3 regions of the Halobacillus sp. AWH4_228 genome follow, and region 2 is predicted to be linked to each of the others. Evidence: riboswitches for the same ligand, from Rfam matches in the RefSeq annotation. Region 2 holds a riboswitch; each other region holds the start of a gene.

The links. A riboswitch is a leader RNA that binds a small molecule or an ion and turns the genes downstream of it on or off. The one in region 2 is predicted to bind S-adenosylmethionine.
Region 1: another riboswitch for S-adenosylmethionine. It lies ahead of metK (methionine adenosyltransferase); the one in region 2 lies ahead of ACXADP_RS09100 (homocysteine S-methyltransferase family protein).
Region 3: another riboswitch for S-adenosylmethionine. It lies ahead of ACXADP_RS09675 (methionine ABC transporter ATP-binding protein); the one in region 2 lies ahead of ACXADP_RS09100 (homocysteine S-methyltransferase family protein).

Annotation. Positions count from the first base shown of each region.
Region 1 is NZ_JBSWTE010000001.1:1,316,994-1,325,158, reverse strand. Features, by position in the region: gene mnmM (tRNA 5-(aminomethyl)-2-thiouridylate-methyltransferase MnmM) at 1-600, shown strand, start outside; gene ACXADP_RS06545 (tetraprenyl-beta-curcumene synthase family protein) at 617-1,690, opposite strand; gene ACXADP_RS06540 (lysophospholipase) at 1,703-2,485, opposite strand; gene ACXADP_RS06535 (gamma carbonic anhydrase) at 2,545-3,057, shown strand; gene metK (methionine adenosyltransferase) at 3,202-4,398, opposite strand; SAM riboswitch class I at 4,627-4,733, opposite strand; gene pckA (phosphoenolpyruvate carboxykinase (ATP)) at 4,984-6,576, shown strand; gene ytkD (RNA deprotection pyrophosphohydrolase) at 6,621-7,085, opposite strand; gene ACXADP_RS06515 (hydrolase) at 7,264-7,575, opposite strand; gene menC (o-succinylbenzoate synthase) at 7,630-8,165, opposite strand, start outside.
Region 2 is NZ_JBSWTE010000001.1:1,810,449-1,818,613, forward strand. Features, by position in the region: gene ACXADP_RS09075 (DUF429 domain-containing protein) at 1-87, shown strand, start outside; gene ACXADP_RS09080 (GntP family permease) at 216-1,496, opposite strand; gene ACXADP_RS09085 (3-hydroxybutyrate dehydrogenase) at 1,760-2,536, shown strand; gene ACXADP_RS09090 (DMT family transporter) at 2,639-3,571, opposite strand; gene ACXADP_RS09095 (amidohydrolase) at 4,011-5,642, shown strand; gene ACXADP_RS09100 (homocysteine S-methyltransferase family protein) at 5,703-6,752, opposite strand; SAM riboswitch class I at 6,925-7,029, opposite strand; gene ACXADP_RS09105 (DJ-1/PfpI family protein) at 7,380-8,003, shown strand; gene ACXADP_RS09110 (hypothetical protein) at 8,053-8,165, shown strand, end outside.
Region 3 is NZ_JBSWTE010000001.1:1,918,520-1,926,684, reverse strand. Features, by position in the region: gene ACXADP_RS09705 (Ger(x)C family spore germination protein) at 1-63, shown strand, start outside; gene ACXADP_RS09700 (3-ketoacyl-ACP reductase) at 130-852, shown strand; gene ACXADP_RS09695 (ABC transporter permease) at 1,019-1,759, opposite strand; gene ACXADP_RS09690 (ABC transporter ATP-binding protein) at 1,756-2,667, opposite strand; gene ACXADP_RS09685 (MetQ/NlpA family ABC transporter substrate-binding protein) at 2,908-3,735, opposite strand; gene ACXADP_RS09680 (methionine ABC transporter permease) at 3,770-4,435, opposite strand; gene ACXADP_RS09675 (methionine ABC transporter ATP-binding protein) at 4,392-5,435, opposite strand; SAM riboswitch class I at 5,510-5,611, opposite strand; gene ACXADP_RS09670 (carboxymuconolactone decarboxylase family protein) at 5,788-6,135, shown strand; gene ACXADP_RS09665 (iron-containing alcohol dehydrogenase family protein) at 6,233-7,294, shown strand; gene ACXADP_RS09660 (NAD(FAD)-utilizing dehydrogenase) at 7,521-8,165, opposite strand, start outside.

The DNA.
Region 1 (8,165 bases), 490 kb from region 2:
GAATCTATTGTTTGGAGGCACAGCATGATTTTAAATAAAATACTGGACCAGGCTCACGCTCTTATGAAAAAGGCCGTCCATGAAGGCGGCGCTGTCATTGACGGGACGTGCGGCAACGGTCACGACACCTTATTCTTATCCAACCTCGTCGGCAACGATGGTCACGTCTACGCTTTTGACATCCAGGAACAGGCCGTCGAAAACACCAGGGCACGTTTGAAAGAGCACGAAGTACTGGAAAGGGCCACGGTCATTCATGACTCTCATACCCACATTGAGGAGCACCTGCAGGAGGAGCATAAAGGCATGATCCAGGCGGCTATCTATAATCTAGGATACCTGCCTGGCAGTGATAAACGCATCATCACAAAACCGAATGACACCATTACATCCATCGAAAACGTTTTGAAATCGTTAAAGAAAGGCGGCCTTGTCGTCCTTGTTGTCTATCACGGACACCCGGGAGGAAAAGAGGAAAAGGAAGCCGTCCTCCGTTATGTCTCCTCACTGGATCATAAGGACTATGAAGTTCTTAACTACAGCTTCATTAACAAGGATCGGACCCCTCCCTTTATTATCGCCATCGAGAAAAACGTATAAAACAAGCCTGGCAGTTTTAACTTCTGCCAGGCTTTAATTTATGGTACATTTTCGTATTGAAATAAAAGAACGCCGTTTTCCGGCCGCTGATTTTCAGCATATCCTTCACAAAGCTTCTTGCATTGGACAACCGCCTGACTTTCCTGTCGGCCAGATACATCCCAACGAGGCCTTTGTGGATCATTTGATGAAAGGACCGGTCCGGAAGCTTCTGAACCTCTTCATCTGTCCTGCGCACAAAGTATTCAAATCTCCCTTTCATCTGTTCCTGATGGTCATAATAGGAACAGAAGTTGAGATCTCCTTCCCGTTCATCCTCTTCCTGATCAATATAATAGTCAAGAAGAATATGAAGCCCCTGCATAAACGGAAAATAACTGTCCTCCACATTACGGGCCAGGTCCTCATCCATTTTGTTCCCCAGCGCATAGGAAACGAGGCAGAATATGCCCAAGGTGGATCCGGTGCAGGCGGAAAATTCATACCATTTCAATTCCGGCCAGTCGGTCTGGTGATGTTCGAACCACTGCTGCAGTCTCGGAATCCTTTCCTCTTCGATCACGTGCTTATGTACTTGAAGGTCGCAGTACAAACGCCCAAGCTTCAGTGCCCGCTCATGGACAATCTGATAATTGTCAGCCTGACTCAGCACATCCTGGCAGGTTTTCACAAGCTCATGAAGGTACCCGCCGTCATCCTTCTCTTCCCTGTATTTATAATAGTCGCGGCACGGATTCCCAGGGGTTAATGCATCGGCCATCGACAAGTGGAGCCTTTCAAAATCATCAGGATCCATGGAGGTGCTCCGATCACATAAATTATCGAGATAATCACTGATCGTCTGATAAGCGACAATAAAGCGGACAGCAAGATCCGGGCGGTCACCGGAAAGCACGGAATAAACCGCCCCACCTTCGCAATGGAACGTTTTATCCTTGATACTGGCCTGGGCCTGCGTTCTTAATTCTTCATCAGGGATTCGGGAGGCAGCATCTTTCCAATAGGCTAGTTCTTTATGTACTCGCGGAAACACATTCCGATACACTTCGTAAAGCAGATGGACAGCATTGCTTGGAACGGACTCCTTCAAGGGTGGACACTCCTAACGTTCATTTATTATGTTGCTCAAAAAAGATCGTGTATGGTGATAGACCTGGTCATTTTCCGGTTCATTAAAAATCTCATGGTAAAGACCCGGCCACAGCTTATAACTTTTTTCACTGGTATCGACATGATTGAACCATTCTTTTGTGCGTGCCGGATCCACTAAAAGGTCTTCCTCTGCCTGCATCACTAAAAGAGGCACATCAGGAAAACGGCTGACTTGTTGAAACGCCCGGATTCCCGCCTTTTGAAACTCACGGTACCACCGCACCGATACTTTATCAATGACAAGCGGATCCTGACGGAATTCTTCAACCTTGATTTGGTTTCTAGTTACATTTTCGGGATTCTGTCCCGCTTTCATACGCAGCGAAGGGGTAAAAACATTCAATAGATAGGAAAAAGCCTCCAGCGGGCGGGCCGTTTTATTCCGGATCTGTACAGCAGGAGAAGATAAAATCACACCATCCAGCTGCGGCTGCTTTTCCTCCATAAAACGAATCACAGCCAACCCCCCCATGCTGTGGCCGAGAAGGAAAATTTTTTTATCCGGATCCGCCTGCTCATACCAGCTTTGAATGGTTTCAACGTAATCACCAAACGAACGGATATGACCTTTCTTCCCATCAGACAACCCCTGCCCCGGCAGGTCTCCATAAATCACCGAAAAACCGTCCTGACGGAAACGATCAGCAAGTTCCTTATACCTTCCCATATGCTCAAAAGCGCCATGGACGAGAATGATGGTTGCACGATCACGGGCCGATTCCAGTTTTTCCACAGCCGATCCCTCTTTTCATTTGATATACTGATGTTACTCATATTATAAGGGGGCTTCGTATGATTTGCGAATATAAAGGAAAACGACCTCTCATCCACCCATCAGCTTTTACAGCAGAAGATGCCGTCATTACCGGGGATGTTGTCATAGAAGAGAACGCAAGCATCTGGTTTAAGACGGTCATCCGCGGCGATGTCTCATCGGTACATATCGGTAAGAACACAAATGTCCAGGATCTGAGCATGCTGCACCAAAGCCCTGACCAGCCTCTCATACTGGAAGACGGCGTTACGGTCGGGCACCAGGTTACCCTGCATTCTGCACACATTAAACAGGACGCTTTGATCGGCATGGGATCCATGATTCTGGATGGCGCTGTCATAGGGGAGCGGGCCTTTATCGGAGCAGGAAGCCTTGTTCCGCCCGGAAAAGAAATCCCTCCGGATACACTGGCCTTCGGACGGCCGGCCAAGGTGATCCGTTCCTTAACAGAAGAGGATTACAAGGAAATGGACCGGATCCGGAAATCGTATGTCGCAAAAGGGCAGTACTATAAGAACCTTCGGGGCTGAAATGCTTTTCAGCTCGATGCCTGCATGATCAGAAGACATACAGAGGGAAGTGGATAGCCGTATCAAATCAATGCGTACTCTGCCGTTAGTGCAACTCGTGAAAATAAAAAAAGCTGTTTCCTCCAACAAGGAAACAGCTTTTTTTTATTGAAAACGACCGCTGAGCTCTTCCGCTTTATCCGTACGTTCCCATGGAAACTCAACATCTGTCCGTCCAAAATGGCCGTAGGCAGACGTATCACGGTAAATAGGTTTACGAAGATCGAGCATTTTAATGATTCCAGCAGGACGGAGGTCAAACAAGTCACGCACAGCGTCCACCAGCTTTTCTTCCGACACTTTGCCGGACCCGCTGGTATTGATGGAAATGGAAACCGGCTGGGCCACCCCGATTGCATAGGCGAGCTGGACTTCCACTGTATCCGCAAGACCTGCAGCTACGATGTTTTTCGCAACATAACGAGCCGCGTATGCAGCAGAACGGTCCACTTTGGTCGCATCCTTCCCACTGAAGGCACCACCACCGTGACGCGCATATCCACCGTACGTATCTACGATGATCTTACGTCCTGTTAAACCGGCGTCCCCTTGAGGACCTCCGATTACAAAACGCCCGGTCGGATTGATAAAGTATTTGGTTTCATCATCAATATAGCCTTCCGGTACAACGGGCCCGATCACCTGCTCTTTCAAATCCTTCTGGATCTGTTCGAGCGTGACTTCTTCAGCGTGCTGCGTCGAAATAACAATCGTATCCACGCGGACCGGCTGATCATTTTCATCATATTCAATCGTTACCTGCGTCTTGCCGTCAGGACGAAGGTAATCGAGTGTTCCGTCTTTGCGGACATCAGAAAGACGCTTGGAAAGTTTGTGGGCAAGAGAAATAGGCAGCGGCATCAATTCGGGCGTTTCATTGTTGGCAAAGCCGAACATCAGTCCCTGGTCACCGGCACCGATGGCTTCTATTTCATCATCGCTCATTTTCCCTTCACGGGATTCAAGCGCAACATCCACTCCCCCTGCGATATCCGGGGACTGCTCATCAATAGCCGTCAAAACGGCACATGTATCTGCATCAAAGCCGTATTTTGCTCGTGTATATCCAATATCTTTAATCGTCTGGCGCACGATCGATGGAATATCAACATAGGTATTCGTACTGATTTCACCGGAAACCAGGACAAGTCCCGTAGTTACTGTTGTCTCACATGCCACCCTTGCATTCGGGTCGTTTTTTAAAATTTCATCTAAAATAGCATCAGAAATAGCGTCACAGATTTTGTCCGGATGACCTTCTGTCACGGATTCTGATGTGAATAACCGGCGGTTCGCTGGCATTCTAAAAACTCCTCCTTCTGTAAGTACAAAGTATTAGACGGAACTCTTTACCAGTATGTGTAGAAAAACATAAGTTCATTTCATAGTGTCATCCTGGATCCGAAAACATTTTCGTGCACGTTCTCAGTCAGAAATAATAAACAGGCGGCAAGGCCTGGTCATGGACATTTCCTTCTTATAAAAAGAAAAAACCCTTCCTATACCGAGGAAAGGGGCTGCTTCCTTTCGCTCTTATCGTCCAAGGAGCTGACTCCTTGCTTCAGGTTAGCACCATGTCCCTGCGGACGGTTGCTGGGTTTCAAAGGGCCTGTCCCTCCACCAACTCTGGATAAGAGAGTTTCCGTTCTCAGCTATCGTATCGAAAAGCGTGTTTAATGTCAATTGGATTCATCGGGTTTCGACGCACCCCTTCCATCCAGATTCAACCTGGATAAACGTTCTGTTCAAACCATCATAGGATAATAACAGCCATGAAATATGGCAGTGTTGAAAACTTTCCCACAATCCACTGAATAGTATGGACGATTAAAATAAATGTGTTATACTAATCTCACATTATTAAACTGCAAAGGCGGGACGATGCATATGAGTACAATAAACCAACTGTCAGAACTTAATCTTCTACTTTCCCAGGACCATGTCCACCACCAATTATCTGTTCCACATTTAGTGGAAAAGATTTTATACCGCAATGAAGGTACACTAACGGAAAAAGGGGCCGTTCAGGCTACGACAGGTACCTATACGGGACGCTCACCAAAGGACAAATTCATTGTCCGTGACGACGTAACCGAAGATAAAGTCGAATGGGGTGCTGTGAACCAGCCTATTGACGATGATACGTTTGTGAAATTATACCATAAAGTGCTCGATTATTTGAAAGACCGCAGGGAGTTATTCGTCTTCAAAGGTTTTGCAGGAGCGGATGAGCGCTACCGCCTTCCTATGCAGGTTCTTACAGAATTCGCCTGGCACAACTTATTCGCCCGCCAAATGTTCATCCGGCCGGAGGCATCCGAATTGGAGGAGCATGACACAGAGTTCACTGTCATATCTGCTCCAACCTTCAAAGCAGATCCTGACGTGGATGGTACGAATTCCGAAGCGTTCATCATGGTTTCGTTTAAACACCGCGTTGTCCTCATCGGAGGAACAGAATACGCAGGGGAAATCAAGAAGTCCATCTTCTCCGTCATGAACTACCTGCTTCCGGAAAAGAACGTCCTTCCGATGCACTGCTCGGCCAACATCGGCAAAGAAGGCGACGTTGCTCTGTTCTTCGGTCTGTCGGGCACAGGAAAAACGACTCTGTCCGCTGATCCTCAGCGCCGCCTGATCGGGGACGATGAGCACGCCTGGTCCCCCTACGGTGTCTTTAACATTGAAGGGGGATGCTATGCGAAGTGCATCAACCTGTCCAAAGAAAAAGAACCGCAGATCTATGATGCCATTCATTTCGGCTCGGTTTTGGAAAACGTCGTCCTTCAGCCGGATTCGCACGCGCCGGATTATGACGATACGAGCCTGACGGAAAATACACGGGCCGCCTACCCACTGGATCACATTGATAATACAGTCCAGCCAAGTATTGCCGGCCACCCAAATGCCATCATTTTCTTGACAGCTGATGCCACGGGAGTCCTCCCACCAATCAGCCGTTTAACAAAAGAACAGGCGATGTACCATTTTCTAAGCGGCTATACGAGTAAACTGGCTGGAACAGAGAGAGGGATTACCAAGCCGGAAGCGACTTTCTCCGCCTGCTTCGGCTCCCCTTTCCTTCCGCTTGCTCCATCAGCATATGCTGAAATGCTCGGAGAGAAAATAGACCAGTTCAATACGGACGTCTTCCTTGTCAATACAGGCTGGTCAGGGGGAGCCTACGGAGAAGGCGAGCGTATCAAACTGAGTTACACGCGTTCCATGATCCATGCCGCTCTGGAAGGTGAACTGAGTTCTGCCGAAACTTATAAAGACCCTGTGTTCGGCCTTCACATCCCGACCCACTGCCCGGGAGTACCGGACGAAGTCTTATTCCCGAGAAAAACGTGGAACAATCCTGCCGCTTATGATGAAAGTGCCAAAGAACTTGCTGAAAAGTTTCATGCCAACTTCAAAAAGTTCACGTATGCCAGTGATAAAATCAAACAGGCCGGCCCGACCCACCACACAAACTAAACAGAAAAAAATCCGCCGTTATCCAAACGGCGGATTTTTTCTGTTTAGCGGTGTTCCAGACGCTTTAAACATTCCGGCAGAACCTCATCCTTCATCATGAAGCTGAACCGGTCGTTATTTTTCAAGTTTCCCGGCAGATGCCGGAAAAGGACAGGACCATGCGTTTCAAAATAATGATCCTGATCAGCCAGCTCAGATATTGTAGCAAAATAGACATTCTTGATGACAGTTCCGCCTTTTCCATCGACATGATACTGCCCAAGATAAGTCAGATCATCAATATCGGCTCCTGTTTCTTCTTTCACTTCTCTTACTGCTGCCTGTTCCGCCGTCTCCCCTTCTTCTACTTTCCCACCAGGGAATTCGAGCCCTCTGTCTTTGTGCCGGGTTAACAGCCACTGATCACGAAAGCGGCAGATGATCCACACATGTTTCGGCTCTTCAGAAAAAGGGTGATCCTCGAAGGATAACCGGACAGGATTTTGATAAAAATCATAAAAAGTTTTCATGTCTCTTCAACTGCCTTTAATCCTTGTTATACGTTCGCTTTCCTGTTTAAATCGTACCATAAGCAGCCGCAAATACAAACCAGTCCCTCTCTACTTGTAGGATTTCCGGTCCGTACCGACACAAAATCCCCCGATTATGTACGAAAGAACCGCTTCAAAAGGGGAAGCGGCCCTTCTCTCAATTTTTCAATACGCCCATTTCCTCAATATGCTTCTTCGTCATTTCATCACCCAGATCATAGATCTGCTGGAAAGCCTTATGCATATCCTCATCGGTATCATCGTTATCCTGATCCTGATGGTAAGGCATAAATGGAATATGAGCCCTGTAAAAGGACCGGCCGTCTGCCTGGGCAATCTCATCAAACACTTCACGCAGAGCCGTCACTTCTTCAGGGGTGGCGTAGATAATAAAATCATCATTATTAGCATCATGATTTACTGAAATCTCCCGCGTACCGATGTTAATGTAATACTGATCTCGTTCCATCTTCACCCTCCTTTCCCTTAGTGTGAACCATGAAGGGAAAGGTTATGAGTCCATTTAGGAAAGGAGATGGGTGGAAGACAGCTGTGTTGCCTCTGCCAGCTTTTCCTCATCGACTTCTATGCCGATCCCATGACCTTGAGGCACAGGTAAGGCGCCTTTCTGCACTTTCAAGGGAGGCTTTACAATATCAGCTTCAAAATAACGCGTCGACCCGGACAAGTCTCCCGGTATGGTGAAATTAGGCAGAGAGGCAAGGGCAAGGTTATGGGCTTTGGATATCCCTGATTCCACCATACCCCCGCACCACACCGGTACTCCGGATGCGGCACAGAAATCATGGATTTCTTTGGCGGCCGCCAATCCTCCTACACGGCTGATTTTCACATTGATAATCCGGCAGCTTCCCAATTCAACCGCCTGTACAGCATCTTGAAATGAGGTCACCGATTCATCCAGGCAGATCGGTGTCTGCATCTGTTTCTGTAGCTGCTGGTGCAGATAAAAATCGCCGGAACGGAAAGGCTGCTCTATCATCAGCAGGCCATAACGATCCAAAGCGGTCAAATTCTCCATATCCGCTTCATCATACT
Region 2 (8,165 bases):
GCATGGGGATGGAATGACTCAAAATTGGTATCTCCCTGGAGCTATCAAGCCGAACCGCCACTGCACCCTTATGACTTCTGCTGTTAAAATCCGCCCGCTTGGAAAAAACGGTATGGATAAAAATAAGCAGGATCCGCCGAAACAATATACGACGGATCCTGCTTATTTTTCAGGAATTCTTTCACAGGCAAAGGATATAGTCTCCTCGGTCTGTTTTATACAATTCCAATATAGGACATCAAAATTCCTACTACTGTTGCCACAAACGGAATGAGCAGAGCAACGATGAAGATATCTTTATAGGAATCTTTGTGGGTTAAGCCTGTAATCGCAAATACAGTCAATAGGGCACCGTTATGCGGAAGAATCGAAGCTCCGGATGCAATGGCTGTAATCCGGTGAAGGATTTCCGGGTTCATTCCCATCTCCATCGCCTGCTGGTAATAGTCAGATCCGAGAGCATTCAAGGTAATGTTCATTCCCCCTGATGCGGATCCGGTGATCATCGCCAGCACCTGAGTAGCTAACGCATCTGAAATGACAAGGCCGCCTTTGATGTTCAATAACGCTTCTTTAATCGCTGGAAAAGCAGGGGAAGCCTGAACGACTGCTCCAAATCCAACGGCTGCACCTGTATTCACAACGGCAGTTACAGCGCCTTTGGCTCCATCATTCAATGCTGTGATGAACTCGTGGAATGCTTTCCAATTCAAGATAATCGTTAGAATAATTCCGATGAATAAAGCAATCAGCATTTCTACGTTGAAGATGTTAATCAAAAGGACTACACAGAGAAGCGGCAGGAAGGATAAAAAGACGCTGGGATCGTTCCCGGAACTCTCGGTTCCAACCTTATTCTGCGGCTCTGTAAAGCCTTCTCCGGCTTTCGTCAGTTTATTCGCCCGGTAGGAAAGATAAAAGTATCCGCCGACAGCCATAATCAATCCGGTGACAATACCGATGATCGGCGCAGCCATCATCGTTGTATCAAAGTATTCGGTAGGAATATAGTTCTGGACCTGAGCTGTACCGGGTAGAGCAGTCATTGTAAAGGTGAACGCACCAAGCACAATCGTTCCTGGAATGACTTTCCGACTGATATCGGCTTCTCTGAACAAGTTAATAGCCAGAGGATACATAACAAAGACGACAACAAATAGACTCACACCGCCGTAAGTTAGGATGGCAGCACCTAAAAGGACCCCTAAAATCGCCCGCTCTTTTCCGACAATTCTGGATAAAAAGCTGGCTACTTTCCGGGCACTCCCTGTTACTTCCATAAGTTTTCCGAAGACCGCCCCAAACAGGAAGATGGGGAAGAAGTCTCTCGCAAATGAAGCAAACCCACTCATGAAGTCAGATGTGAATGCATCCAGAATATTCATGCCTGATAGAATCGCTACGATGGAAGCAGCAATTGGGGCAATCCATAGTATGGACCAGCCTAAGTACGCCATGATCATTAAAGAGACAAGTCCTATGATAATAGCAAACATGGTATTACCTCCTTTTGGTAATTATTATAAGTAGAATTGCGTTTGACAAAACTCGACAATATTTTGCAACAAGAAATATCTTACTCTCACGCATTACAGTAATCAATAGAAATAGAAAGATAGAGAATTCATGCATTTTTCGGGGAAAAACGAATATTCCGCATAATTCGTAATGCATGAAATGGAAATTGTTTTTGGGTACAATCGAATTTGAGTTAAAAGCAGCAGCTCATCAAGAACATACATGAGAGAGGTTGATAGACATGGTTGAAAACAAAGTTGTATTTATTACAGGAGCAGCTCAGGGAATCGGGTACCAAATCGGAAAAGTCTTTGCAGAAAACGGTGCAAAAGTCGTCTTGTCTGATATTAATGAAGACGGTGTACAAGAAGCCGCAAAGTCGCTGACCGAGCAGAACTTAACGGCTATGGGGGTAAAAGCGGATGTTACGAGCGAAGACGAAATCAATGCCGCTATTAACCAGACGGTTGAAACCTATGGCCGCATTGACGTACTTATCAATAACGCAGGGCTTCAGCACGTATCTCCTCTTGAAGAATTCCCGACAGAAAAATTCAAGTTGATGCAGGACATCATGCTGACAGCACCATTCATCGCAACGAAAGCGGTCTTCCCGATTATGAAGGAGCAGGGGCAGGGACGTATCCTGAACATGGCTTCCATTAACGGTGTCATCGGATTCTCTGGTAAAGCCGCTTACAATAGTGCCAAGCACGGAGTCATCGGCTTGACGAAAGTAAGTGCCCTTGAAGGTGCAGAACATGGCATCACAGTTAACGCTGTAGCCCCTGGGTATGTAGATACACCACTTGTACGTGGTCAATTGAAGGATCTTGCCAAATCCCGTGGCGTGGAACTGGAAAAGGTGTTGGAGGAAGTTATTTATCCACTAGTTCCTCAAAAACGCCTGCTTCAAGTAGAAGAAATTGCAGACTACTCTATGTTCCTTGCCAGTGACAAGGCGAAGAGTGTAACAGGCCAAACCGTTCTTATTGATGGTGGATATACAGCTCAGTAAGTAAACGGAAATGATTGATAACATATAAAAGGAACCGTTCATTGAATAAAATGAACGGTTCCTTTTTATGTAGAAATAGACGGCTGTGAAATGAAGGATCCATCAACCCCGAAGCTGGTTGACGGCTGATCTTTCCGTTTCCCGGTGGGTGGCGCTGCTGTTTTTCTTTGATTCCTGTACGATGATGACAGCCGTAATGACGAGGCCGACCCCTGCGTACTGCCAAAAGGTCAACTGCTCCCGAAAGACGAGAAAACCCATGAGTGTGGCGACCACTGGTTCAATGGTAGCGATAATGGAGGCCTTGCTCGATTCTATGAAACTCAAACCTTTCGTGTATAGAATAAACGGAAGCATCGTAGATAAGAGCCCCAGCCCCAGTACATAGAGCCATGTGGATACGGTTGAAAATAAAGAAGCCTCATTCCAAAGGCCGCTGAATGGCACGATAGCGATTGATGCGAATACAAACGCATAAAAGATAACCGTCAGTGAATCATAGTGCACAAGGGCAAACTTCCCGAAAATACTGTATAACGCATAAAAGAATCCTGATCCAAGTCCAAGAATCAGTCCATACATGGAAATGGATTGTTCCGAATGTGGAACGATGCCGACGACAAGGGCACAGCCTGTAAAGGTAATCAAAAGAGCAGAGACTTTCCGCAACGTCAATGATTCTTTGAAAATCAGCCGTGAAAGCATTGTGACAAACGCCGGAGCTGTGTAGAGAAGGATGGATGCTACAGAAATAGACGTTTCCTCAATCGCACTGAACAAGCACCAGTTAAAGAGGACGATACTGATGATCCCCGTCCCGATAAAGTATCGGCTGTCGCCTGCTTTTATTTTAAAGAAGCGGCGGTCTTTTGATAATAGGTAAATCCCCAGAAGCAGGCTGGCTGATAAAACCCTCAGCGACACGACTTGTGCAGGAGTGAACCCGATGCTGTACAAATACGTGACGAAAAAACCGATCATTCCCCATAAAGCGGCGCCTGTACCGATTGAAAAAAGAGCAGACTTTTGACTCATTGTGACTTCCTCCATACGATTTGATATATGGAATGCTATCAGAATATGGAAGGATTGGATAGATTCTGTTCCTTCTTTTCTAAAAAAACGGCGTCTGTATGGACGATGATGCAAAGATTGCCGAGACCTGCACAGAACGGCTGACCCGTAAGCGGATCAGCCGTTTTCCTGTATAAAGGACCCGGGTGTTTATAAAGAGGAACGGAGCAGAGTAGACGAATTATGAACATACAGGGGAGGTTTGGAAGGAGAAATGTGTGCATGATGGATGAATAGGGTGACCTAAAAGAATAGGAGCAAGGAACCCGGTGTAAAGTCTCTTTTTGGTCATTTTTTCCTCATGTTATACTATCCTCTTCATTACTTAAGGGGAAAATGGAGATCAAACCATTAGAACCTTTCCCCCATGACCTAGACGATTACAAGAGGAGACATGACCATGCAGACGATTTACTACGGAGGAAATATTCTTACTATGGAAGAGGAAAATACGTTTGTCGAATCGATTTTAATCGAGGATGGATGGATTAAACGTAAGGGCGCACTTCAGGAAATCGAGAAGGAAGCACATCCATCAGAGGTGGAAAAAGTGGACTTGAAAGGGAAAACGTTAATGCCTTCGTTTATTGACCCCCACGGGCATATCTCTTTTGTAGGTCCGGTTTCCCGGATGGCAGATCTGAGCGGCTGCGAAAACTTTGAAGATGTCAAGCGCACGCTTCGTCAATACATAGAGCAGCAGGAAGACGAACAAGACGGAGTGATTATTGGGTTTGGCTATGATCACACGATATTGGATGAGGGACACCACCCTGCCAAGGATATCCTGAACGAGGTCACAGATCGACCTCTCTTTGTTTTTCACGCTTCCGCTCACATGGGTTGTGCTAACGACGCTCTTCTGCAAATGGCAGGCGTTGATTCCGAAACGGAGGAAGTCGAAGGTGGAACCATTGGCCGGATGGCAGAAAGTATGGAACCAAACGGATATTTTGAGGAAACAAGTCTTTCATTAATTCAACCGTATCTGCAACAAGGGATGGAAATGGATGCTTTGAAGATGGTGGAAGAAGGACAGAACGTTTATATACAGAATGGGATAACAACTGTGCAGGATGGAGCCGCCTCTCAGCAGTTCGTCGAGTTGTGTAAAGCCTTAGCTGAAGAGGACCGACTGCTTATTGATGTCGTATCCTACCCTCTTATGGACACCAATCCGAATGAGATCTTTGCATCCAACCCTCTTTATGCGAAGCAATACCATAAACGCTTGAAGCTTGGTGGATACAAAATGTTCTTAGATGGCTCTCCGCAGGGGAAAACAGCCTGGCTTACGGAACCTTATGAAGGAGAGGAAACGTATAGAGGCAGTGCCTGGTACAGCGATGAGCAGGTGAAGCAGTTTACAAAACAGGCGGTTCAAGACGATGTTCAATTGTTAACTCACTGCAATGGAGATGCAGCAGCCGATCAGCTGCTGAGAAGCTATAAAGCTTCTGTAGAAGAAACGGAAGATCCGGAGAAAGATGTGCTCAGACCGGTCATGATTCACTGCCAGACCGTCCGTGATGATCAGCTGGATGAAATGAAGAAGATTGGAATGATCCCCTCTATGTTTGTTGATCATACGTATTACTGGGGAGATGTCCACTTGAAAAACCTCGGTGAAGAGCGGGGAAACCGGATCAGTCCGGCTAAATCAGCCATAAAGAAAGGTCTTCCTGTCAATTTCCATCAGGACGCTCCTGTTATCAAGCCGAACATGCTTCAAACGATCTGGAGTGCTGTGAATAGAAAAACGAGAACAGGAGTAACGATTGGAGCAGAACAGCGTACGACCGTGTATGAAGCTCTTCAAGCCGTTACGATTCATGCCGCCTATCAATATGGAGAAGAAGAGACAAAAGGAAGCCTTCATGCAGGGAAGCTAGCTGATTTGGTCATCCTTGATCAGAGCCCCTTCCAAGTAGACCCCATGCAGATCAAAGAAATACAGATTGAAGAAACAATTAAGGAAGGACGCACCTTATACAAAAGGGAAGAAAACCAGGGGAATCCAAATGCATTGTGAGCCCTGCCGTTTTCGTTTTAATAAAGCCGCCTGTCCAAGTAGGACAGGCGTTTTTTTTGCTTAGGCTTTTGTTTTATACGATGTTATATGATCCTGCAGCGTGTCATCACTGCCGAATAGGAAGTGTTTCTTCATATCTGGTGAATACGTGGAGTTTACAGCTGTGCGTCCGACAGTTTCGACTACTTCACGAAGCATAGCCGGAGACGCTCCACAGCAGAGTCCCAGGTAGTTCACACCGATACCGTGAGCTTCCTTAGCCCATTCCGCCAGTTCATAGCGGTTCGTATAGAGCGGGTCGAGAGATGTTGGGAACGTTGTTTCCGTTGGGAGCGTGCAGGCACAGCCACCGTCCGGCAGGTTGAAGAAAGTAGGATGCTCCTCCGTTGTCCGGTAAGGGATTGGAAGGGCCCCAACATAACCGTCCACGGTTTTACGGATTTTCTCAACGTACGGCTGCATCGTTGCCGGACCGCGGAAACAGTTCATTCCTACAACGAGCGCCCCTTTTTCTTCTAATAAGCGGCAGGCCTCTTCGACTTCATAGCCATCCCGCAAGACGTTCTCCCCCATCAGACCGAATGTGATGACAGCAGGGAGGTCCTGCTTTTGAATTTCTTCAAGAGCAATCAGAGCTTCTTCATAGTAGTAGAAGGTTTCACCATTCACGAAATCTACACCTTCCTCTTTACACCAGCCGATCATCTCTGCAAACATGCTCCTTGTTTTCTCAACAGCTTCAGGATCATCCGGATTGAACAGGTTGGTATTGGAAACGTTCCCAGCCACAAGAGCTTCTTCCTCTGGATGCTCTTGAGCCACCTCTTTAGCCAGACGAATTGCCTGACGGTTGAGCGGTTCCAGTAATTCTTCTTTTCCAATAATTCTCATTTTTTCGCGGTGACCGTTATACGTGAATGCTAACACAACGTCGGAGCCCGCAAGCATATAGTCTCGATAAGTCTGTTTGAGTGCCTCCGGGTTATCCAGCGCTACTTCCGGTACGAAGGATCCAGCTTGTAAATAGCCGCGGCGCTCCAATTCAAACAAGTAACCTTCTCCACAAATGACGGGTCCATCCTGTAACCTCTGCTCTAATGATCGTTTCATTTCACAACAACCTTTCCATTTGGTATTGAATAAATATATTAGAAAGCTCATCCTTCTAAAGGAATATGCTGACTCACAGATTCTGATGGAGCTCTTTTTAACAGAAGAAGTGGTGTATATTTCCATTAAAAAAAGACCTCCTTTGATAAGGGGCCTTCCATTTATCTAAGACTCCTTATCTTCAAGGCAGTATAACTGCCTTCTGGATTTAGCACCGTGCCAATGGCTGGTTGCTGAGGTATCAAAGGGCCAGTCCCTACACCTCTCTGGATAAGTTCGTATGTAATTTTTAAAGCAGCTGATCCGTTTGATCAACGTGTATCCTTTCGCTTGCGTTATACATTACAGGAAAATATAGTGAGAATCAATAGAATTTTCGGAAAAAATACACCGGTATTTAAAAGCGGAAGTTAAGAAGGCAGCGCCGTTTCGACGATAATGGGAAAATGAACGTAGACTTATAGGTGGAGGGGTTCTCTTCATTATGAAACTTTATACAAGGCATTTCGTAGTCCCTTATAGAAGGTTTTGTATGGGGGAGCAGGCGATGTGTTCTGTCTTAACAGGAATGGTTTTTCTGTCTTAGGGATTGTGGTGGGAAGTGCGTAAAAAATGGAGGTTGGTAGAATGAACGTTTATGTCTATGCTTTAGATACCTTGGCAGACTGGGAACTTGGCTATGTAACCGCTGAGTTGAACTCGGGGCAGTACTTTAAAAGAAGACGGGAAGATGTTTCACTTCAGGTGGCAGGGGCAGGAAAAGAAACAATTACGACAAAAGGAGGGATGAGGATTACACCTGATATAACCACGGATGAGATCCTCCTTTCTCCTTCGACCGTTTTGCTGCTGCCCGGAGCAGATACGTGGAACCGATGTATCCATCAACCCATCATACATAAAGCAGCGAAGCTTCTGGACTGTGGGGCGACGGTTGCTGCCATTTGTGGGGCCACACCGATGCTTGCTGAAGCCGGTTTGTTAAACATTCGTTTCCATAACAGCAACAGTCTTGAATATCTTTATATGGTCCGTCCGAACTATGATGGGGAGGCGTATTACAAGGACATAAAGGCCGTAGCGGATCAGAACCTTATAACAGCCAGCTCTGCAGGAGCCCTTTTATTTGCGAATCTTATACTTAAGCACTTGGACGTTTTTTCGGAAAGAACCCTGGAAGCGTGGTATACGTACTTCAACACAGGTGATCCCCGGTACTTTTACATATTGATGGAAACCTTAGAGAAATAGATTCAATAGAAGATGAAAGTGTTGTCTCAAGGTGGGAGAGGAGGAGAGCATGGACAAAGCAATCCATTTTCTATTCATCATTCTTATCTTTATTGTGTATCATGTCGTATCATTCGGAGATACTCCCGCTCCTTTTGGGGTAGGCGTCAAAGAGTTGGGAGA
Region 3 (8,165 bases), 110 kb from region 2:
ATTGATGTGAAAGCAGAAGTTCGTATTAAGGACTTTGGCACACAGAACTTCAACATGGAGTAACATTTTTTGATTCCTCTTCTTCTTCGGTTTACACTTTAGGAGAGAATGTTGGAGAGGATGATTAAAATGGGACAGGAAATCAAGGGAAAAACCGCCTACATTACAGGAGCCGGACGCGGGATCGGAAAAGCCACCGCTCTCAAGCTTGCCTCTGAGGGCGTGCACGTCGGGTTAATGGCCCGCACAGAAGAAGAGTTAAACAAAACAGCAGACGAAGCAAGGGCTTATGGAGTACAAGCCGCTGCAGTCTCTGTAGATATTGCCCGGCAGTCAGACGTAGAACAGGCGGTTGAACAATTAAAAGAGCGTATCGGCTCTGCCGATATCCTCATTAACAATGCCGGCATGGGGCTTTACGGGGATTTCCTGAATATCGATCCTGAAGATTGGAAACGCACCTTTGAAGTCAATGTATTCGGTACCTACCATGTGACCAGGGCGGTCCTCCCCGATATGATGGAGAAAAATCATGGGGATATCATCAACGTTTCTTCAAGCAATGGTATAAAGGGAACTGCAGGATCCACTTCCTACAGCGCCTCGAAATTCGCTATACAGGGAATGACGGAAGCGCTGATGCAGGAAGTGCGCAGAAACAACATCCGTGTCTTCACCCTGAACCCGAGTCTTGTGGCTACAGAGCTTGTCTTTGGAGATCATTTGGAAGAGCAGGATAAGGAAAAATATATGCAGCCGGAGGATATTGCCGAGTATATGACGGCTCAATTGAAGCTTCATCCAAGAATCTTCATTAAACAGTCCCTTCAATGGGCTACCAATCCATTCTAATTTTCAATGGTGTAAAACCCGTCCTGTATTGGAGACACCTCCACGCGGGACGGGATTTATTATGTCATTTCGCTGCGAATAATCCTCAGCTGAGACAGCTCTTTCAACCACTATGCAGATGGAAGATATCAGTGCCTGTTTAAGTCATTGGTAACCTGCCTCTTCCTTATTTATCACTCCAACGGAAAAACCTCGCGGCTAATACTGTAGAAACGACGGCAATGCCGATCAATACAAACACTTCGAATCCATATTCAAAAATGGGTGCTTCGTTCCACGTCCCACGCAGAAGTTCGATCACATAATAAAGCGGAAGGACTTTGGCTGTATATTGGAGGACTTCCGGCATCATTTCCAGGGGAAAAGTAGCCCCTGACAAGAAAATCATCACATTCAAAAACAATGAACTGATCGCAGCCGCAGACTGTGTATTTTTAGCCAATGATGTAATAAAAAGAGCAAAAGGGAAAAAGGCAGCGATACTTAGAAAAAGAGCAGCTAGTGTGCTTCCCATATAAAGTGGAAGTTCCAGGTCATACATCAACATTCCAAATACAAGAAGGAGCAGAGCAGAACAAAGAAAAATCACCGTCCCTTGAACTGTGTGAGCAGCCAGGATCTTCCACGGCTGTAAAGGGGTGGATTGATATCTGCGCAGGACTCCGGTTTCCCTGTAGCCGGCCAAAACGGTTCCCAAGGTGAAAAAGGAAGTGGTCACGATATTTACTCCGATCCAGGAAGGTACAAATAACGCAGCAAATGAAAAGTTTCCTTCAGCATTGTCTCCAAACATGGATCCAAACAGCCAGATCATGACGACTGGAAATAAAAAGGTCCAGAATACACTGAGACGGTCGCGGAAAAACATTTTCGTTTCCAGCTGTGCAAGCTTCCATACGACATTCATCTGGCTTCCTCCTTCTCCAAATACTGGACAAAAAGATCCTCCAACGTCCCTTTAGCAAATTGGAAATGATTTAAGGATAGATTCTCTTGATGACCATAGGCGAAGAGATGATAACTGGTGAGCTGCAGATCGTCACTGTACACTTTAAACGTATCTTCTTCTTTTTCAACTTTGACCACCCCCGGCATAGATGGAAGCTTTACATAAGGAAAATCATCGCTTTGAAATGTGATCAGCATGGCACCACTCTGCTCAAGCAGAGCGGAGGGCCGGTCCATTGCTTTCAGTTCACCACTGTAAATCATTGCCACCCGGTCACAGAGCTGTTCAGCCTCTTCCATATAATGGGTTGTCAACACGATAGTGCTTCCCTTCTCTCTCAACCGGCGGATCAACGTCCACATTTCCCTTCTGGCGTGGGGGTCCAGTCCCATACTCGGTTCATCAAGAAAAATGATTTCCGGCTGGTGCAGGGTCGCCAGTGCCAGGGTAACCCTCTGCTTCCATCCTCCTGACAAATCTTCGAAACGGACATTCATTTTCTCCTCCAGCCCCAGCATTTCCACAAGCTGTTGTTTCATTACTTTTCCTGGGTAAAAAGCAGCAAATAAATCCAGGGCTTCTTTCACTTTCATTTTCTTTTGAATGGATGTCGCCTGAAACTGAACACCAATCCGCTGATTCAATTGTTGAAGTTCCTTATTCGGCGTAAGTCCCAGCACATCAATGGTTCCACTGTCAGGCTTCAAAATTCCTTCAATCATTTCCAGCGTCGTTGTCTTGCCCGCTCCATTGGGTCCAATGATCCCAAAAATTTCTCCCTTTTTGACGGAAAATGAGACGCCTTTGACAGCCTGCACTTTTCCGAAGCTTTTGGTCAATCGGTCCACTTTGATTACAACCTCCATTTGCTCTCCACCCCTTCTTCGTCCTTTCTGACCCTTCTTACGTATCACACAGAGATAAGTTTCAGAATAGCAGGAAAAATCACGCGCCTGCTATAGTTCCATCATAAGACCGATGGTTGATAAATTCCTCCAGTTCTGTCCGACACGTCAGATCATCCCAGTCAAATACCTTCGTTCTTTCTTCACCTGCATAAACCTCCATTCAAAAAAGCCGCCTTCCAAGAGAAGACGGCTCACATGTTATTCTTCTTTCATCCATTGTGGCTTACCAAAGCCTTCAAACTTTTCATCCATGATTTCCTCAAACTCTTCCGATTCCACAACTTCCTTAATATCCTTCGTAAACTGGGCATCCAGATCTTCGGTCTTGACAGCTACCCGGTTTCTATAATCATCCGGCATATCTTCGAGGGCGAGAGCACTCAGCAGATCCATCTCGGCAGCAAGCGCATAGTTACCAGGAACCATGGATAGATCCTCGCTGTCCACCAGTCGTGGCAGCTGGCCGGCTTCTACTTCAACGAATTCGATTTCTTTTGGATTTTCTACGATATCGTTCAAAGAGGCACGAAGAGGGTCTACATCTTCCTTCAAAGTGACCAGACCTTCATCTTCAAGAATGATCAGCGCTCGGGCCAGGTTCGTCGGGTCATTGGGAATCCCCATCGTACTGCCTGTTTCAACACCATCGATATTCTGATACTCACTGGAATAAATACCCATAGGTGCTGTTGGAACAACAATGACCTCGGACAGATCCAAATTGTGTTCTTCGGCAAAGGACTCCAAATAAATTTTATGCTGGAACAGGTTGGCGTCAAGATCTCCATTGGCTAACGCTTTGTTAGGCTGCACATAATCCGTAAACTCTTTATTGGTTACTTCATAGCCTTTCTCCTCCAGCAGCGGAGCAATCGCTTCGGTGACCATATCACTGTAAGGACCGGATGTAGCTCCAAAGCGGATGGTTTTCTTCTCTTCTGCATCTGCATTTTCTTCTCCGCCACCACAGGCAGACAAAAAAGTAATGATTGTTAAAGCTGCAAACAAGGTTACGATTTTTTTCATTTTATCTTCCTCCTGAACTTCGTTTCGTCTTGGGTTAACTTTTTTTCACTGTTTTTGCCAGGAAATCCCCAGCGTACTGGACTACCTGAACAAGGACGATCAACACAATAACCGTTGTAAACATGACGAAATTATCATAACGGTAATACCCGTACCGGATGGCGAGGTCGCCGATCCCTCCACCGCCAATTGCGCCGGCCATTGCGGAATACCCGATCAAGCTGATGGCTGTTATCGTTAAACCACTGATCAAGCCCGGCTTGATTTCAGGAAAAATGATATCTTTAATAATCAGCCATGGGGAAGCCCCACATGCGATAGCCGCTTCTATGACGCCTTTATCAATATCCCTGGCGGATGATTCTACAATTCTTGCATAAAAAGGAATCGCTGCGGCCGATAAAGCAACGGAGGCGGCAATCGGTCCTGTTGTCGTACCTAAAAGAAAATTAGTAAATGGGAATAAAAACACAAGCAGGATGATAAATGGAATGGAACGGACAAGGTTTACAAAAATGCCCACAGCTCCTTTGATCCATTTGTTTTCCAAAAACAAGTCACGGTCGGTAACAAATAGCAGCAACCCCAGAGGCAGACCGGCGATAACGGCTACGCCAAGTCCGATCCCTACCATGATCAATGTTTCCATAAATGATTTATTCAGCTCGGGCCACAGGTTGATCAGCTGATCGATCATGATTCAGCACCTCCACTTCATCCAGTATCGTTTTCAGATTTTCCACAGCTCTCCCGACTTCCTGCGGGTCACCGGTTAATTCCATAACAAATGTACCGAGGGCTTTTTCCTGTATATAATCCACATTTCCATGAAGGATGTTTCCCTTGATTTTATAGTTCTGAAGCAGATCCGACACAACCGTATCTCCCGCCTGTCCGCCGGTAAACTTCATCTGGACAATGGTGCCGCGGCTGTTTTTCAGCAGTTCTTCCGGAACATGGAAATCGATCACTGTTCGAATAAACCGCTTTGTCAAAGCATTTTGAGGAGAGGCGAAAATTTCGTAGGCCGCCCCCTGTTCTACCACTTTTCCTTCTTCCATGACCGCACAACGGTCGCAGATTTCTTTCACCACTTCCATTTCGTGTGTAATCAATACAATGGTTAGTCCGAGCTCCCGGTTGATTTTCTTTAATAGTTTCAGGATCGACTGTGTCGTGTTCGGATCGAGTGCGGAAGTTGCTTCATCGCACAGCAGCACTTTAGGATCGTTGGCCAGTGCCCGGGCAATACTGACCCGCTGCTTCTGCCCTCCACTCAATTGAGCGGGGTACTGATCGGCTTTATCGCTAAGACCTACAAGTTCCAGCAGACGCCTGGCACGATCATTGCGCTCCTGTTTTGGTTTACCGGCCGCTTTCAAAGCAAAGGCCACGTTCTCCAAAACCGTTTTCCCCATAGCAAGGTGGAACCCCTGGAAAATCATGCCGATGGACTGTCGTGCTTTTCTAAGGTCCTTTTTGGAGAGAGAAAGCAGATCGATCCCATCGATATAAACCTTTCCTGATGTCGGGCGTTCCAATATGTTCATGCATCGGAGGAGTGTACTCTTACCAGCTCCACTGTATCCGACGATTCCATAGATTTCCCCCTCCTGAATATCGAGAGAAACCTTGTCCACCCCGATCACCTGTTTTTTCTTGGATGTGTAAATTTTACTGAGCTCCTGGATGGAAATCATAACCGTCCTCCTTTACCTAATAAAAAAACTCTCTTCCTTATCAAGAAGAGAGTTTCGCATAACTATCAGCCAAACTCTTATCTCCCGGAATATCATTCCGGCGGATTTAGCACCACTCCACATGGAAGGTTGCTGTGACGTCTACGGGCCTTTCCCTCAGTCACTCTTGATAAGAATTAGTTGTTGCTATTCGTTTATGATTTACAACTTTAACGCATCATTCTGCATTTGTAAACAATTTTCCCAACATTTCATTAATGGACAGGGATGTGCCGGGAAGCCTATTACGTTGTTTAAGTGACTGGAAGAGGAAGGAATAAAAGGAATAACAAAGAAAAGGGAGAGTGAAAGAATGAACAAACAAGGAGAAGACCTGCTTAAAGAATATAGAAATGGCATTGAAACCCTGACCGAACACCTGCCGGAGGCCACAAAAGAATACAATCACTTTACCGGCTCGTTCTTTGAAGACGGAGAACTCAGCAAAGGTACCAAGCACTTAATGGCTCTTGCCATCAGTGTGAAAGATGGAGATGAAGCCAGTATGGCCTATCACATGGATCAGTGCGTCGAAGCAGATTGTTCGGACAAGGAAATTTATGAAACGATGGGTGTATCAGCTGCTTACGGCGGGGGCTCTGCCATGAGTCAGGCCGTCACCACAGGTCTGAACATTCTTCAGGAATTCCGAAACCGTTAAGCTGCAAAACCGGGGGGCCTGCTCCCGGTTTTGTTATTGACATATTATTCTGTCATCTGGATAATGATGGCTATATCATTACCAGAGGTGATCAACCATGAAAAACGTAACTGTACAAGGAGCACCTGCGATTTATAAAGCTGAGCCTGGAATTTTAAGGAATATACCGGAATTGTTGGAAAACCAGGCCTTTGCAAAAGCAGGAATCATTCACGGTGAGCAGTCGTGGAAGGCTGCTCAGCCCTATTTTCCAAAGCTGACGATGCCGGTCCAATCGGAAGCCTATAACGGGGAGTGCTCCCATAAAGAGGTCATGCGTCTCAGTGAAGCCCTGCGGGACTGTGACGTCTTGATCAGCATCGGAGGCGGAAAGGTCCTTGATCTCGGAAAAGCCTGTGCCGATCAATTGAATATTCCAGTCGTGCTCATTCCTACACTAGCCTCAAACTGCGCACCTTGGACGCCGCTCAGTGTGTTTTACGATGATGAAGGGAATTTTGAGGAATACATTATTTATCCACGTAGTACATGGATGCTGCTTGTAGAGCCTGATCTGCTCGTTCGTGCCCCGGAACCTTATCTCAGGGCCGGCATCGGCGATACGCTCGCCAAATGGTATGAAGCGGATGTTCTCACGAGGTCTCTCGCCTCCAAACCGATTTCCGTAGACATTGCGCTGCACGCGGCCGGATTATGCAGGGATGTTCTCATACAAGATGGTACAGAAGCTGTGGAAGCCGTTCGTCAGCAAGCCGTCATACCTGCCTTCATGAGAGTTGTGGAAACCATTATTATGGCTGGCGGTATGGTCGGTGGATACGGGGATAGTTATGGAAGAATCGCCGGAGCCCATTCAATCCATAACGGCTTGACCAAAGTACCGGAAACCCACGCTTTCCTTCACGGAGAAAAAGTGGCTTATGGTATTCTCGTCCAGCTTGCTCTGGAAGGCCGCTTTGATGAAATTGAAGCACTCACCCCTTATTACCAGGAGATGAACCTGCCGGTAACCCTCGATGACTTCAACTTGACCAACAAGGCAGAAGCCATCTCCATAACAGCGGAGCATGCTGTAAAACCGGGGGAATCCATCCGATTAATGAACGTCATGGATGCCGCTCAAGTGGAGGAAGCGATGACCCAGATTGAAAATGGTTAACCGCTGATGCGGTTAACCATTTTCAATCTTCTTGTTGCCTGGTATGGAAGAGCATACCCAAGTGAAGCTACTCCATACAACGATTTATATTTCCTGCCCAAGTCAGCACAGGCCGGGACCGCGGCAGGCATCCACCCGTCAGCCGGACGCGAACATCCAGATGAGAAGGTATGATCCAGGAAAAGATATGTTTTTTTCTAAAGGCTAAGGAAAACGGTCGTTTCCTTTACCCTCCTATTACCTCTCCGACATAAATCCCACTAGCCGCTGCCTGGGACAAGGAATGAGTGACGGATGAGCAGTCTCCGACCAGAAAAAGTCCCGGGACGTCCGTTTCAAAATTCCTGTTGGTTGGAATAACTGGTTCGTAAAATTTAGCATCAAGCCCATAAAGCAGCGTGTCAGGATCCACCGGTTCACCTATCGCTGCTTCAAGAGAGGTCAGGAACTCGATGAGAGCCTCTATATAAATATGTGGCACTTCTTCTATCAGCGATCCTTCGTCAGCGGAAAGAGAAGGAATCACGGAGTTTGCATGAATTGAAGTCGTCCCCTTTCCCTTTTTCAAATCTTCAAGACGCTGGACCACGATTCTTCCCCTCGAACGATTGATTCCTCCAATGACGCGTGATGCTTCTTCCACCGCCTGCTTTAGACTCGGAAAGTAACGGGTGACAAACAAAGTGAAATTCAAATTTTCTCCCGGCACCCCTTGTTCTCGTGAATTCTGACCATCAGGCATGACAAGTCCATGCTGATGTTTTCGAATAATCCTGCCTTTGGGATTCATACAGTATGTGTAGGCCGTAAAACGTGACGTTTTTTTCAAAAGTTTCGTTTCAAATGATTCTTTTAGGAGAGCATCCAGCTG